2 regions of the Roseibium sp. LAB1 genome follow, and region 2 is predicted to be linked to the other one. Evidence: riboswitches for the same ligand, from Rfam matches in the RefSeq annotation. Region 2 holds a riboswitch; the other holds the start of a gene.
What was found. Region 2 has a riboswitch for cobalamin ahead of cobU (bifunctional adenosylcobinamide kinase/adenosylcobinamide-phosphate guanylyltransferase). Riboswitches for the same ligand answer to the same signal wherever they lie in the genome.

Region 1 (7,669 bases), on a different contig from region 2:
CGAAGATTTTTGATGGTAGACTGCCAAAGCTTTGCCACACACGCTCCCTAGCTAAGGGGAAACGTGTCACAGAGAGAACGATTTAGGACATTGCATCATGCTGAAACGCTTCGCTTCCCGCCTGATCAAACCTCTGCTGGCAGCCGGCCTGGCCGCGGCACTGTCCCTGTCGGCACTGCTGCCCGCTGCGGCGCTGACCGAGCAGGAACAAAAAGCCCTCAAGGATCTCAACACCTACTTCAACTCGGTGAAGACCATGCATGGCGACTTCATCCAGTTCGGTCCTGACGGCAACCAGTCCGACGGAAAATTCTACATGGCCCGTCCGGGCAAGGTGCGCTTCTACTACAACAAGCCTTCCGTGCTTGACATCGTGGCCGACGGCAAGTCGGTGTCGGTCCGCGACCGGAAGCTGAACACCCAGGACATCTGGCCGCTCGGCCAGACACCTCTGCGCTTCCTGCTGTCCGACGATATCGACCTGCAGAAGGACACCAACGTCACCAACGTGCTGGTGGAAGAAGACCTGATCACCGTGACGATCTTCGACAAGACCAAGTTCAACTCCGGCACGCTGACGCTGATTTTTGATGCCAAGGACTACGCCCTGAAGCAGTGGACGGTCACCGACCAGCAGGGCTACGACACCTCCGTTGCGGTCTATAACGTCGTCTCCAACGGCCCGACCAATCCGGACCTGTTCAAGATCGACTATCTGGCCAACGCCCGCCAGAACAAGAACTGATCCCCCGGCTGGCCACAGCATGACCGAACCGGCCGGCCGGCGCGCACTCGTCTTCGATCTGCTTGAAGCCTATTGCGCCCGCAAAGGCTACCGCCTGACGGCGGGCGACAGCCACGGCCATGCCGGCCTGATCGAGAGCCCGTCGGGCAAGCGCTGGTTCTTCAAGGGAACCCGGTTCGATCTCAACACGCTCGGCGCAGCGGAAATTGCCACGGACAAAGCCTATGCCGCCGCCTTTCTGAAGGCGGCGGGCCTGGCAGTTCCGGAGGGACATCTGGTTTTCGCGCGGGACATCAGCGACGGCCACCGCGCACCGAAAGATGTTCTGGATTTTGCCGGGAAGCACGGCTTTCCGCTTTACGTCAAACCCAATTGCGGCCGGGAAGGGCGAGACGTGGTGCGGGTTGACACCTGTCACACGCTCCAGAATGCCCTCTACATCCTTGCCAGGAGCAACGACCAGCTGCTGGTGCAGCCGGAAATCCGCGGACTGGAACTGAGGATTATCGTGCTGGACGGCGATGTCCTATGCGCGATCGAACGGCGCTCGCCGCGGATCTCCGGAGACGGCCATCGCAGCATTGCCGAGATCATCGACGCTGATCCACGCATCGACGCGGCCGATCCCCGTCTCGCCTTCGAACTCTCCCAGCAGGGGCTGATGATGGAAACGGTCCCCGCACCCGGCCAGACGGTCACGCTTCTGCCCGTGGTCAACCTCTCCGCGGGCGGAACCGCCAGAATTGTCACCGGCTCCCTGGCCCCGGACCTTGCAGCCCTTGCCCGCAAGGCCGCGCAGGCCCTTGCCCTGCGTTATGCCGCCGTCGACCTGATCCTGACGGACGCCGCCAGCGCAAATGGAGACGCCGTCATACTGGAAGTCAACGCCGCGCCCGGTCTCGGTAATCTTGCCCGGCAGGGTTCGGAAGAAACGGCCGCCGTCAATCAGATCTACGAACGTGTCTTCGAGGCGATGTTTGACGCATGAGAATTCGCGAAAGCACCCTGCCAGCGTGCCCATCTGACAATGGCGGCTGCATATCGCCAGGGAGGCCAAGCCTGCACTGTTGACGTCATCGCAAAAAATGACGACAAAAGACAGTCGGTTTCCGCAAGGAATGAAAAGGGAATCCGGTGCGTGGCGGAAGCTTGAGCACGTCACAACTCCGGAGCTGTCCCCGCAACTGTAAGCGACGAGCGCCCTCAAGCTGGCCACTGGATCCGCCAGGATCTGGGAAGGCCGGGGAGCGCGATGACCCGTGAGCCAGGAGACCTGCCGGCACTTGTTCAATCAAACCCGGGCGGGGTGTCCTGGAGGAGGGTCCAATGATTTCCGCACGCCTGTCGCGCGGTGACCGATTTCTGATCGGGTTTCCGTCATGCCCGTCTCCGTTTGCTCCGCCGCAACTGGAGCACGGGACCTTTGCTCACATACAATTCCATATCCAGACATCGCGCCGCTGCCGGGCGAATCCCGGTACGCGTCTGGAAATCAATCAACGCAGCACTTCTCATCGTCTGTCTGCTGTTGATCTCCGCGTCCGCATTCGCCGAACCGGTTGAAATTACAGACGATACCGGCCGTACACTCAGCTTCGAAAAACCGCTTGAACGCGTTGTCGTCTTCAACCGCTACAATGCCGAATTTGTGCGCGCCGTCGGCGGAATGAAGATCATCGTTGGTGTCGACAGTTGGGTGACCCGCGACCCGACCTACTGGCCGGATCTGCAGGACAACATGCTGGTCGGCACCGGTCAGCGCGAGCCGAATTACGAGGCGATCATCGCGCTGGAACCGGATGTGGTCATCTTCCCGCGCAACGGCGCATGGGAAGAAGCGATCGACACGCTGAAACCCTTCGACATTCCCGTTGTGGTTCTGACCGGCTGGGACGTGCTGAAACACGTGTCCAACATCGACGCCTTTGGCAAGATGTTCGGCAAACCAGAACGCGCTGAAAAACTGAATGCCTTTTACACCGAGCACATTTCCCTGTTGAAGGAACGCCTGAGCGGTGTCGACACCAGAAAGGTCTATCTGGAGGAAAAGACACCGTTCCGGTCGGTTCTCCAGGGATCCGGTTGGCACGACATGATCGAGGCGGGCGGCGGCCGCAACATTTTCGAAGCCATAGATATCGGCACCCAGCCCAGGGAACGCGGCACGGTTCACAATTTCGAAATCGACCCCGAGGCAATTCTCGTTGCCAAGCCGGACCTGGTGGTCAAGCTTCAACCGGGCTCTTACCCTCTTCATCCGGCCGAGTTTTCCGATACCTTCTTTCAGGAATTCGCCGCTCGACCGGGCATTGACGAAGTTCCTGCCATGGGCACCGGCAGCGTCTATCACATGAACTATTACCTTGCCGGCGGCTGTTCCAAGATGATCGGAGCGCTTGCCATCGCCAAGTGGCTCTATCCGGACCGGTTTGAGGATGTCGACCCGGACGCGGTCATGAAGACCTGGCTGGAAGACTTCCAGGGCGTGTCCTATCCCGGCCGGTACTGGACCCGTATCACCGAAGCCGAAGGCCGATGATGAACGGTTTCATTTCGTCCGGCCTGGCCGGACGCGCCACCGTTGCACCTGGCGACATCCGGCGGGCTTATGCCCGCCGGACCGCCAAAGCCGCATTTCTATGCGGGGCGGGCACTCTGGTTCTCATCATGATCGCGCTCTGGGCCCTGTCGCTCGGCGCCAACGACCTGTCCTTCAGTCAGGCACTGCAGATCACATTCGGCTTCGTGTTATCGGATGGACTCATCGCAGAAGTTTCCACCTTGCAGGAAAAAGTGGTCCTGCAGCTGCGTCTGCCACGCATCGTCATGGCGATTGTTGCCGGTGCCGGCCTTTCCGTTGCCGGCGTGGTCATGCAGGGCATCACGCGGAACCCGCTGGTCAGCCCCTTTACCGTCGGCCTGTCTCCCGCCGCCGCCTTCGGCGCCGCGCTTGCCATCCTTGCGGGTGCGCTCACCATGCCGGATATCGGCAACTATCTGATCGTCGGCGGGGCATTTGCCTCCTCGCTCCTGTGCGCGGCCATCGTGCTCGGCATTGCAGGCCTCAGCGGCGTGTCCGCCACCACCATCATTCTGGCCGGTATCGGCCTCACCTATCTCTTCAGCGCCTTCACGGCCACTTTGCAATTCGTCGCGACCCAGGAGCAGCTGTCCGCCATCGTGCACTGGACCTTCGGCTCGCTGAACGCTTCCGGTTGGGACGAGGTCCTGGTCTCCACTGTCATTTTGGCCCTGGCTACGCCTGTGTTCTGGAAACTTTCCTGGGCACTCAACGCACTTTCAGCAGGCGAGGAAACCGCCGCTTCTCTCGGCTACAATCTCAGAACCACCCGGTTGGCGGCAGCGGTCTTCTCCGTCCTTCTGACGGCAGGCATCATCGCCTTTACCGGCGTGATCGGGTTCGTTGGTCTGGTAGCACCCCATATCGCCCGCATGACCATTGGCAACGATCACCGCTGGCTGATCCCGTATTCCATGATCGTTGGCGCTCTGTTGCTTCTCGTCGCCGATACCATCGGCAGATCCCTGTTCTCACCGGCCGTCATTCCCGTAGGCATCGTCGTCGCCTATGTCGGTGTACCGCTCTTCGTTCACCTGATCCTGAGGCAACGTCGGAGGACACTGCAATGATTTGCATAAAGGGGCTGTCGCTCAGCTATGGCAGCCGAACCATCCTGCAAGACATTTCCTTGGCCGTAGAAAAGGGCGAATGCCTCGGTCTGCTGGGAGCCAACGGCGCAGGCAAGAGTTCCCTGCTGAAATGCCTGGCAAGGCTTGCAACGCCGGGACAGGGCAGCATCGAAGTGGAGGGCAGGCCACAGGCTTCCTTCAACCGCAAAGCTTATGCCCGCAAGCTTGCCTATGTGCCGCAACATATACCGGATGACGTGGCCATGTCCGTCATCGACCTCGTGCAACTTGGCCGCACGCCACATATTTCCGGAAGCCTGGGGGCCGCGGACCGGGATCTCGTAATCGACGCTCTTGTGCGGGTCGACATGGCCCATCACGCCTTTTCCGAAGTTGCCCGGCTTTCCGGTGGCGAACGTCAGCGCGTTGCGATTGCCCGGGCCCTGGTCCAGCAGCCACAGGCGCTGCTGCTTGATGAACCCACAAGCGCACTCGACCTGAAACACCAGATGGAGACAATGCGTCTGGTCAGATCGCTGGCCGAGGAAACCGGTATGGCGATCATTATCGCGGTTCACGACCTGTCGCTTGCGGCGCGCTACTGCACGCGGCTGGCGCTTCTGTCCGGCGGCCGGATCGTCGCCACGGGATCCTGGAGGGAAGTGCTTTCACCCGACCGCATCCGCGAATCCTACGGCGTCGCCGCCCTGGTCGGCGAGGTGGAAACCTATCCCTATATCGTTCCTGTTGAAGCTGGAGCTGCCTGATGCGTCCAACCATATTGCTTCTTGCGAAGGCAGCTATAGCGGCAAAGCCGCTTGCAGAGCTTGAAGCGCTCGCACAATCCGTATCGGCGGCCATGCCGGGTTTCCAGACGGTCTACGCCCTGTCGGAACAGGGCAGCCCCTCCTTGCGCCAGCGCCTTGACGACCTGGCCGGGCAATCCGTCCCGGAGGTTGTCATCGTTCCGGTGATGATCCCGATGGAGCCGGGATTTCCCGCCTGGATCAAACGGTCCGTACACCGCTGGAAACAGAACCGGCAGGGGTTTCTACCCGCAATCCGGATCGCCGATGCGCCTGCAACCAGGTCGGAGGAGCTGACACAACTTCTCACCGGGCTTGCCACGAACACGGCTGCAGGCAATGTTCTCGAGGAAACGGTGAAACTGCCCGATGCGTCCATTATTCCCGGACAAAAACACCGCATTCTGGTCTGCATGGGCGGTGCCTGCAACGATGCCGGAGCCGTCAGTCTCTGGTCTCACCTGAGGACCGAACAGGACCGGCTGAAACTGCGGGACGCGGGCGATGGCATGATGAGCTGCAAAACAAGCTGCCTCGGTCCCTGCAATCTGGCGCCTGTCCTGCAAGTCTGGCCCGACGGCACGACCTATTGCGGGGTCGACGAAGCAGGTGTGGATACAATCCTCAAGACCCATGTCCTGGAGAGCGGTGGTCCTGCTGCCGAGTTTGCCTATCCGGCAGACGGGAATAAGCAGCGGCTTCGGCAAAGAGCCTCCGCCGGAACGTGAACCTGCCTCCGAGAGCGCTAGCAACGAACGTCCGACCCGGGCCAACCGGTTTCGTAACTTACGGTCTCCTACCGTCGGCAGCAGCGAAGGCATATTGTCCACTATTGGTGGATAATATGATCATAAATGTGAAGCTTATACTTTTCTGAATAGACAGTATCTTGTTTTCAGTATCGGGCGGCAAAAAAATGCCCCCGTCAAACAGGAGTACTGAAAATGGCAAATCTCGATACAATCTCCGCCTCTCACACAGGCGATACCGTTCTCACCCGGGTTCTGGACGGCGGCATACCGCTGGCAGCCCGCCTTCTGATCGTGCCGCTGTTTCTGCTTTCCGGCATCACCAAACTCGGCTCTGCCGAAGCCACGATCGGCTGGATCGATGCCGCAGGCCTGCCTTTTGCGACCCTGGCCTATGTCGGCGCCGTCGCCGTGGAAATCCTGGGCAGCCTGGCGCTGGTTGCCGGCTTCCAGACCCGTATCACCGCCGGTTTGATGGCACTGTTCACCGTTGCCGCTGCATTGGCATTCCACAACGCGCTTGGTGATCAGAACCAGTTCATCCATTTCTTCAAGAACATCGCGATCGCAGGTGGCCTTCTTCAGGTGGTCGCTTTTGGTGCCGGCCGCTACAGCCTGGATGCCCGGGTCAACCGTTCCCGCATCTAACAAACCGGCATCCCCGGCAAATCGCTTCACGGCTCCCGCTCATCCCGGGAGCCGTGCGCGTTTGAAGGCCTGGAAGGACTGCGCAGAAGCGGCGGCCGATAAAAGTTGACCTTGGCGGGCGGGTTTTCAGATCCTACATGGAGCTCCAACGGAGATATCCATGCAGAATTTTTCTCTTCTAGATCTTTCGCCTGTGCCGGAAGGCCAGACAGCGGCCGAAGCCCTTGCGAACACGGTCGATCTGTCACGTTTGGCAGAACAGGCGGGCTACCATCGATACTGGCTGGCCGAGCACCACAACATGCCGGGCATCGCCAGCGCCGCAACCTCGCTTGTCATCGGACAGGTGGCTGCGGCGACTTCCACAATGCGTGTTGGTGCGGGTGGCATCATGCTGCCCAACCACTCGCCGCTGATCATCGCGGAACAGTTCGGCACCCTGGCAACGCTCTATCCTGGACGGATCGACCTTGGTCTGGGCCGCGCACCGGGAACGGACATGGCGACAGCCAGGGCCTTGCGTCGCCACATGGCCGGTGAGGACAGCTTTCCGCAGGATGTCCAGGAACTGATGGGCTATTTCAGACCGGCCTCGGAATCGACCCGGGTTCGCGCAATCCCGGGGGAAGGCACGCAGGTTCCGGTCTGGATCCTCGGCTCGAGCCTCTACGGCGCACAACTCGCGGCCGCCTTCGGATTGCCCTATGCCTTTGCGTCTCATTTTGCCCCTGCAATGCTGGAAGAAGCGCTGGAGATCTATCGCGCGACCTTCCAGCCGTCGCCGCAACTTGCCAAACCGCACGTGATGGTGGCAGCTGGTGTCTTCGCCGCCGACACGGATGAAGAGGCCGCTTACCTGCGTTCGTCCCAGCTCCTAGCATTTGCCAGGCTGCGCATGGGCAACCCGGGCAAATTGCCCTTGCCGGTGGAAGACGTCAGGGACGAATTTCCGGCACCTGTACTGGCACAGGTCGAACTTGCCCTGTCGTGCTCGGCAACGGGGTCTCCGGACACCATCCGGGAGCAACTCGCGGCAATCATCGACCGCTATCAGCCGGACGAGCTGATGA
Region 2 (7,669 bases):
TGTGCCCGTTGTCTGTGCGCCTCTGAAGGTGCCGAGCGTATAAGGAGTTGATCCACTTGCGGAAACAGCGATCAAAATATCTCCTTCACCAAGTCCGGATTTTTGAAAATCGTCAAATCCCGCTTCTTCATTGTCTTCGTATGTGCCAGCCAGATGAAGCAGGTTTGCGGCGCCACCGGCATAGAGCATGCGCATGCGTTCGACTGGAAAGCCGAAGGTTCCTGGTAGCTCAAGGCAATCAGCCAGGGCTGTCAGTCCGGCGCTGCCGGCACCGGCATAGCCGATTTTTCCGCCCGATACGGTGACCTTCTGCAGGGCTTCTGCTGCCTTTGCGATCAGAGGAATGGCCGTTTCCGTGGCATTTAACGCATCTTTCTGGCGTTGCAGCAGCACGGACAGAACTTCATCATCAGACTTTTGGGACAAGCCAATGGAAAGCGGATCGCGGTCTTCGGTCGTTGGCAAATTCATGGTTCAGGAACTCGGAGGCACACCAAGTTTCGTTTAGCGGAATATTTCTTTTGTGGCAGTCGCGTACCGGGAGCCCACGGTTGGGGCTTCAGCACAGTGATGCTGGTTCGTAATTTGTTTTAACACTTGATTTTCGGTTTCGATAGAGTTTAAATTGGTATCTGAAAGGTATTATTTTCATCTCCTAAGGCGCCCCTTTTCATGACTGACTTTATCTCCATGCTGGAAAATGGTGACTGGCTGGCGAATTCCAGCGGTCCCCGGTACTTGCAGCTGCGACGGCGCATTCAGCAGGCTATCGACGACGGTGTGCTGAAGGAGAATGAACCCCTTCCGTCCGAACGCGAGATCGCTTCCATTACCGACCTGTCACGCGTGACGGTTCGCAAGGCGGTTGCCGGTCTTGTGGAGGATCAGATCGTTGTGCAAAAGCGTGGCAGCGGCTCCTTCGTGGCTCCCAAGGTTCACAAGGTCGAACAGCGTCTCTCCAGCTTGACGTCCTTTTCCGAGGACATGGCGCGCCGGGGGCTTTCCGCCAGCAGCGAATGGCTGCGGCGTGGGTTGTTTCCCGCTTCGCCCGAGGAAATGTTCACGCTTGGCCTCACATCCGGCCAGCGGGTTGCCCGTGTCGACCGGATTCGCAAGGCCGACGGCACGCCGATGGCAATCGAGCGGGCATCCCTTTCCGAGAATGTTCTGCCCCATCCGGAGCGCGTTACCACGTCTCTTTACGCGATCCTGCGCGCAGCTGGCCTGCAGCCGGTTCGCGCCATTCAGCGCATTTCCGCACGCAACCTTGAGCCCATAGATGCCGAGATACTCGGTGTGCCAGCGGGCACCGCCGGGCTTAAGATTGAGCGTGTGTCCTATCTCGCTTCCGGAAACGTCGTCGAATTCACCCGTTCCGTTTACCGCGGCGATGCCTATGACTTCATCGCCGAACTTCAGATTTCGGAAGACTAATCCTGATGAGTGACACAAATACCCTGGACACGCCGACGCATATGCGCCGGGAAATTGAAGAAATACCGGATGCCGCACGCCGACTGTTGACTGAAGGCCATCCTCAGATCCGTGACATTGCAAGGAAGGCCGGTGCGCCGGTGTTCCTGGCAAGCGTCGCTCGTGGGTCGTCCGACCACGCTGCAACTTTCCTGAAATATGCTTCTGAGATCTATCTTGGCCTTGCCATGGCCTCTCTGGGGCCGTCCGTATCTTCGGTCTATGGCGGCAACGTCAAGCTCGGCCAGGCGTTGGTGATCGCAATTTCTCAATCCGGCGCCAGCCCGGACAGCCTCTCGGTTGTCGAAAGTGCAACCCGGCAAGGCGCCTTTACGGTTGGTTTCACCAACACTTCGGGAAGCGAGCTTGCAAGGCTTTCCAGTGCCGCCATTGATATTTGCGCAGGCCCTGAGCGCAGCGTTGCCGCGACCAAGACCTTCGTCAATTCCGTTCTGGCTGGCCTGCTTCTTCTTGCAGAAATTGGCGCTGACAAGGAGTTGCTCGACGCGTTGGCCGCCTTGCCGGACCATTTCGAGAAAGCGATCAACAAGGATTGGCGCGCGCTTGCCGAGCCCATCGAACAGCGCGGCTCGCTGTATGTTATCGGCCGGGGACCTGGATTGGCGATTGCCAACGAGGCCGCGTTGAAATTCAAGGAAACCTGTCAGATCCACGCAGAGGCCTATTCCTCCGCAGAAGTGATGCACGGTCCTGTTTCGATTGTCGAAAACGGATATCCGATCCTGGCCCTTGGCGTGCGTGATGCTGCCGAAGAGGGGCTTGCCCAGGCTGCAGATCGTATGGTGGACCAGGGTGGAAGTGTCTTTGCTACGACTGACAAGGTGGAGCGGGCCAAAAAACTCGATTTCCAGGCGACAGGCCATCCGCTGACCGATGCCCTGGTTCAGATTGTCTCTTTTTACGCCTTCATCGAATGGTTCGCGCGGCATCGGGGGTTCAATCCGGATGTTCCCAAGCACCTGAAGAAAGTCACCCAGACCGTATGACCTCCACAACCGCCTACCTCAGCAGCCGGGTTTTCGATGGTGAGAAAATCCATGCGAACACAGCCCTGCTTGTCGGCGATGGCAAGGTGGCCGGTCTATGCCTCAAGGATCAGGTGCCGGACGGTGTGGAAACGGTGGATCTCGGTGAGGGTATCCTGACGCCGGGTCTGATCGACCTTCAGGTCAATGGCGGCGGGGGGCTGATGCTGGGCGATGCTGAAACCGTCGACGATATCGAGCGTATTTGCGCCGCGCATGTGTGCCTGGGTACGACAGCACTGACCCCCACCTTGATCACCGACACTCCCGCGATAACACGGAAAGTCGTTGATCTCGGCATCGCGGCCTGGGCGAAAGGGGTGAAGGGGTTCCACGGACTGCATCTGGAGGGGCCGCACCTCTTTACGGGGCGCAAGGGCGCGCATGATCCGGACCTTATCCGGCCTCTGACCAGTGAAGACATGTCGCTCTACCTGCGCGCCGCGCGGGAGTTGCCGAGCCTGATCATGACTCTGGCACCGGAAACGGTGCCACCGGAGCAGATTTCCGAACTGTCCGACGCGGGAATCCACGTCAGTCTTGGCCACAGCGGGGCCACCTATCGGCAGTGCCGGACGGCGGCTGAAGCTGGAGCGTCGATGGTCACCCATCTCTTCAACGCCATGAGCCCGCTGCAACACCGTGAACCGGGCCTTGTAGGCGCAGCTCTCGATCTGGGCTCACTCAACGTCGGCATCATTGCTGACGGGGTCCATGTCGATCCCGTCGCGATGCAGGTGGCGATCAAGGCCAAGACCGGTCCGGGCAAGATCTTCATCGTGACCGACGCCATGTCCCAGACCGGCACCGATGTCACATCCTTCTTCCTGAGCGGTCGGGAAATCTTTCGCCGCAATGGCACGCTGACGCTGGCTGACGGTACCCTGGCTGGTGCGGATATCGACCTGCCGGCTTCCCTGAGATTTCTCACCGAAACTCTCAAGCTGCCGCTCGAGGCAGCGCTTGCAATGGCCACCAGCGATCCCGCGGATGTTCTCGGCCGCCCCCTCGGTCATCTCGAGGAGGGCTACCCGGCTGATTTCGTGCAGTTCAACAATGCACTCGAAGTTCAGAATGTCTGGATTGCAGGAGAAAAGCAGGCCGTTGACTAATCAGGCAAGTCTTCTGGTCGCAAAATTTGATATCCCGATATCCAGGGTGGACATGGTGTTCGCCTACCTAGGTCCTGTCGACCTTTTTGAGCGTTGATCGAACTGTCGGGAATGTCAGCAGCGTATTCGGGATCTGCAACAGTTCCTTGAAAAAGCGGCTGACAAGAGCACCGCGGCTCGGCGAATAGGGTGATGTTATGAACGATTTCAGCCCCCAGCCGATACCTCCGACATTAGGCAGAGCGCGAATGGCGGTTCCGTAACAGTTCCGAACAAGGGAGGATTTGCTGTTCTTGAAAGCATGCAGCAGTCCGCATCGTTCCATGTCTCGCTTGAACTCTTTCGTGACGACAGAGGTTTCGCGTTTCGTGAAGGTCCAGTTGATGTTGATGTTCTCGTCTTCCTTGGCAACCACACGATGGTACCAAAGTGGTGGAAGGTAGAGTAGGTCGCCTTCCTCGAGATCGAATTTGTAGAACTTTTTGTTCCGCAACAGCTTCTCTTCATCCTTCAGCAGAGAAAAGTTTGTGAACGGATAGCAAGGCAACGGAGTCTCCGGCGAAACCAGGACCCATTCCTTCCGCCCTTTCACCTGAACGGTGATGACATTCTCCGCATTCGTATCGTAGTGGAATTCGGTTCGATTGTTCTTGCTGTTTATCCAGAACCGCCAGGCAACAGAATCTTCCATTACCTGATCTGAGGTCAGAATCTGCTTCAGAAACCCGGGCATTTCGATATCCTGTTCAAGGACAGGTGCCCGGCTAACGAAAAAGACACCCCTGTCACGAACTTTCGGCTGGGAATGCAGTTCCGTTCGCAATCGGTTTGAAACCCATTTTTCCCGAGCAGGCCAGGATTTTGCCAAACCCTTGACAAGCAAGGGTTGTTCCCTGTTGCAGTGTTTCCTGAGAAACTCGGCATAGTCCGGAGTTTCCGTAACGGTAGCAATTGTTTGGTCGGTAGTGCCGATCATGAAAAATACCACGCCTTTTGGAATCTGCGGGTCATGCCATCGGTCAGTCGGTCACGTGGATATCAGATGTGGTGACGTTGGGTAATTCTACGATAGGGGCAACCTGAAGCTTTATCAAGAAAAGTGGCACTTCAGCAGGTGTTCAACGACCCAAAAAATAAGGCCATGCGCAAAGCAGCGCAAAGATCACCAAGCGCAGAAGAATCATTTGGGTCGTGAGAGCGGAATTCCGATGCGTCTCTTAACCTGGATATTGGGTTCGGAAAGGCTGCGGCGAAACTTCGCCAACAAGAACGAGACCGGACACAATACTGTAATCCAAGGCGTAAAATCGGCAAATTGATGAAAAAGAAGAAGAAGCGGTGATGGCTCCCCAGGCCGGACTCGAACCAGCGACCCAGCGATTAACAGTCGCTTGCTCTACCAACTGAGCTACTGGGGATCACCACGCTCGGGGTCAGCGCGTTGCCGCCCCGTCGATGGAGATGCGTATATCAAAGGCTTGATCCGTTTGCCAAGCCCCCGAGAGTGTTTTTTTCATCATGCCGTCATTTTTTTAGGTGCGGTGTGGAAAACTCAATATATTTCAGATGGCTAGGCGTGCCGTTGAACTTGGAAAACCCTACGTTCCACGACAATTGCCAACGCCTTATCCGATCATTTCTGCCCAGCCTTTTCGGGACTTTGGCGCAAGTGGGTACTAAGGCGGGCCGTCTGGATGATATCTCGGGTTTGGCAGCCGGGCCTTTCTGCTGCTTGTGTCGGCCTGAAGATCCGGTTAGGAAGAAACCGACGGTTCCGGAGAAGGCTTTGCCCGATCCGGATGAAACGGGAATCCGGTGCAGGCCTCATCTGGCCTAGATCCGGAGCTGCCCCCGCAACTGTGAGCGGTGAGTGGCTGTACGAAAACCACTGGCATCCTGATGGAGCCGGGAAGGGGTACAGACCGCGCTGAGCCGCAAGCCAGGAGACCGGCCGTCGCATTGGCAACCCTATGGCGCTGTCGGGCGGACGGCTGGGAGATGGAATGACGCATTCAACTGGCGAGAGGACCACGCTGGTTCTCGGCGGTGCCCGATCCGGAAAAAGCCGGTTCGCGGAAAAGCTTGTCCACGAAACCGGTTTGCAAAAAGTCTATGTGGCAACGAGTGCTGCCCACGACGATGAAATGGCCAGCCGCATAGCTGCCCACAAAGATCAACGTGGCCCTTCCTGGCAGACCGTCGAAGAGCAGCTCGATCTCGTGTCCGTTCTCAAGAGGGAATGTCGACCGGACCGGGTGGTTCTGGTTGATTGCCTTACCCTCTGGCTTTCCAATCTCATGTTTGCCGACAAGGACATCCCGACTGAAACGGCGCGGCTTTGCGCCGTACTGGCGGACCTGAAAGGGCCCTGTGTCTTTGTGTCCAACGAAGTTGGCATGGGGATCGTGCCGGAGAACCGTCTGTCGAGGTCGTTCCGCGATGGGCAGGGCCGTCTGAACCAGGATATGGCGCAAGGGTGCCAACAGGTCGTCTTCGTTGCTGCAGGCCTGCCAATGCTTTTGAAACCCACTTCACAACCGGATATCAAACTATGACCACTTCTTCCTTCCAGCCGGGCGCGAAAATTCCGGCGACGATTGTCACGGGGTTTCTTGGCGCTGGCAAAACCACGCTGATCCGCAATTTGCTGACCAATGCCAATGGCAAACGAATAGCGCTGATCGTCAACGAGTTCGGGGACATGGGTTTCGACGGATCTCTGGTAAACGGATGTGCGGATCCCGATTGCGCTGCAGAAGAAGTGGTCGAGCTGACCAATGGCTGCATCTGCTGCACCGTTGCCGATGATTTTCTGCCGACCATGGAAATGCTGCTTGCCCGCGACAATCCTCCGGAGCATATCGTGATCGAAACCTCCGGTCTCGCTCTGCCGCAGCCTCTTGTGCGGGCATTCTCCTGGCCAAGCGTGAAGCCGAAGGTGACGGTTGATGGTGTTGTGACGGTGCTGGACGCCGCCGCCCTTGCCGAAGGCCGGATCGCGCTGGATGAAGAAGCGCTTGCTGCACAACGGGCAGCGGATGAAGCTCTCGACCATGACAGTCCGGTGGAGGAACTCTTCCATGATCAGTTGCGCTGCGCCGATCTGGTGGTGCTCAACAAGGCAGACCTCATTTCCGAAGAGGCCCTGAAGCAGGTGCACGACAAGATTGCGGCCGACGTGCGCCCGGCGGTCCACGTGGTGACTTCCGAAAACGGGACGCTGCCGATCGAAGTTCTGCTCGGCAGAGGTTCTGCCGCCGAGGACGACATGGCTGGTCGTCACGAGCATCATCATCACCATGATGACCATCATCACGATGACCACGACCACGATGATGATCATCATCACGATCATCACCACCACGACGATTTTGAAAGCCACGTACTGGAAGTTTCCTCGTTTGCCAGTCTGAAAGACGCTGAGGCGAAAGTTCTGGAGGCCATGGCGCAAAAAGGCGTTCTGCGCATCAAGGGAGCCGTGACGATCGAGGGAAAGGCAGCTCCTGCAATGGTGCAGGCCGTTGGCCCGCGTGTCGAAACCTGGTTCGCCGCCGGCGCCGAGAGCAGCGGCAGACTGGTCGTGATCGGTTTGAAGGGCCTCGACCTGCCTGCGGTTCGTGGCCTGCTGGGTGAATTGACGGCTGCTGCCTGACAACGTTGGAAAGACGCTGGAAATAAAGATCAAGCATGCACATTCTTGCCAGCCAGACGCGCCGGATCGATGACGGTGGGGACGCGGTCGACCTCGGCCAGTCTCCCGCCGACATTCTGTTCCTGTCAGCAGCAGACACCGAATTGGGGAGTTTCGCCGCGGCACAGGCCCGGCTTGGGGCTGACCGTGCGGAGCTCCGCCTCGCCAACTTGATGGCCTTGTCGCATCCGTATTCGGTTGACCTTTACGCCGAACAGACCGTGCGCGGGTCACGACTGATTGTCCTGCGCATTCTGGGCGGGGTCGAATATTGGCGCTATGGCCTGGAAAGGTTCGAGGAAGAGGTCCGCGCGAACGGCATCGATCTGATTGTCGTTCCGGGTGAC

Region 1: it holds a riboswitch for cobalamin, as region 2 does, so the genes downstream of both, ACYQ54_RS19215 (ABC transporter substrate-binding protein) here and cobU (bifunctional adenosylcobinamide kinase/adenosylcobinamide-phosphate guanylyltransferase) in region 2, are expected to answer to the same signal.

The regions. Positions count from the first base shown of each region.
Region 1 covers NZ_BAAGIB010000003.1:264,473-272,141, reverse strand. Annotated here, with positions in the region: gene ACYQ54_RS19230 (DNA translocase FtsK) at 1-13, shown strand, start outside; gene ACYQ54_RS19225 (outer membrane lipoprotein carrier protein LolA) at 98-745, shown strand; gene ACYQ54_RS19220 (ATP-dependent carboxylate-amine ligase) at 765-1,733, shown strand; cobalamin riboswitch at 1,832-2,040, shown strand; gene ACYQ54_RS19215 (ABC transporter substrate-binding protein) at 2,169-3,284, shown strand; gene ACYQ54_RS19210 (FecCD family ABC transporter permease) at 3,284-4,396, shown strand; gene ACYQ54_RS19205 (ABC transporter ATP-binding protein) at 4,393-5,163, shown strand; gene ACYQ54_RS19200 ((2Fe-2S) ferredoxin domain-containing protein) at 5,163-5,930, shown strand; gene ACYQ54_RS19195 (DoxX family protein) at 6,147-6,599, shown strand; gene ACYQ54_RS19190 (LLM class flavin-dependent oxidoreductase) at 6,760-7,669, shown strand, end outside.
Region 2 covers NZ_BAAGIB010000004.1:90,539-98,207, reverse strand. Annotated here, with positions in the region: gene ACYQ54_RS21925 (N-acetylmuramic acid 6-phosphate etherase) at 1-471, opposite strand, end outside; gene ACYQ54_RS21920 (GntR family transcriptional regulator) at 673-1,434, shown strand; gene ACYQ54_RS21915 (SIS domain-containing protein) at 1,440-2,480, shown strand; gene nagA (N-acetylglucosamine-6-phosphate deacetylase) at 2,477-3,631, shown strand; gene ACYQ54_RS21905 (cupin-like domain-containing protein) at 3,699-4,364, opposite strand; tRNA gene ACYQ54_RS21900 (tRNA-Asn) at 4,974-5,049, opposite strand; cobalamin riboswitch at 5,384-5,601, shown strand; gene cobU (bifunctional adenosylcobinamide kinase/adenosylcobinamide-phosphate guanylyltransferase) at 5,635-6,186, shown strand; gene cobW (cobalamin biosynthesis protein CobW) at 6,183-7,283, shown strand; gene cobN (cobaltochelatase subunit CobN) at 7,319-7,669, shown strand, end outside.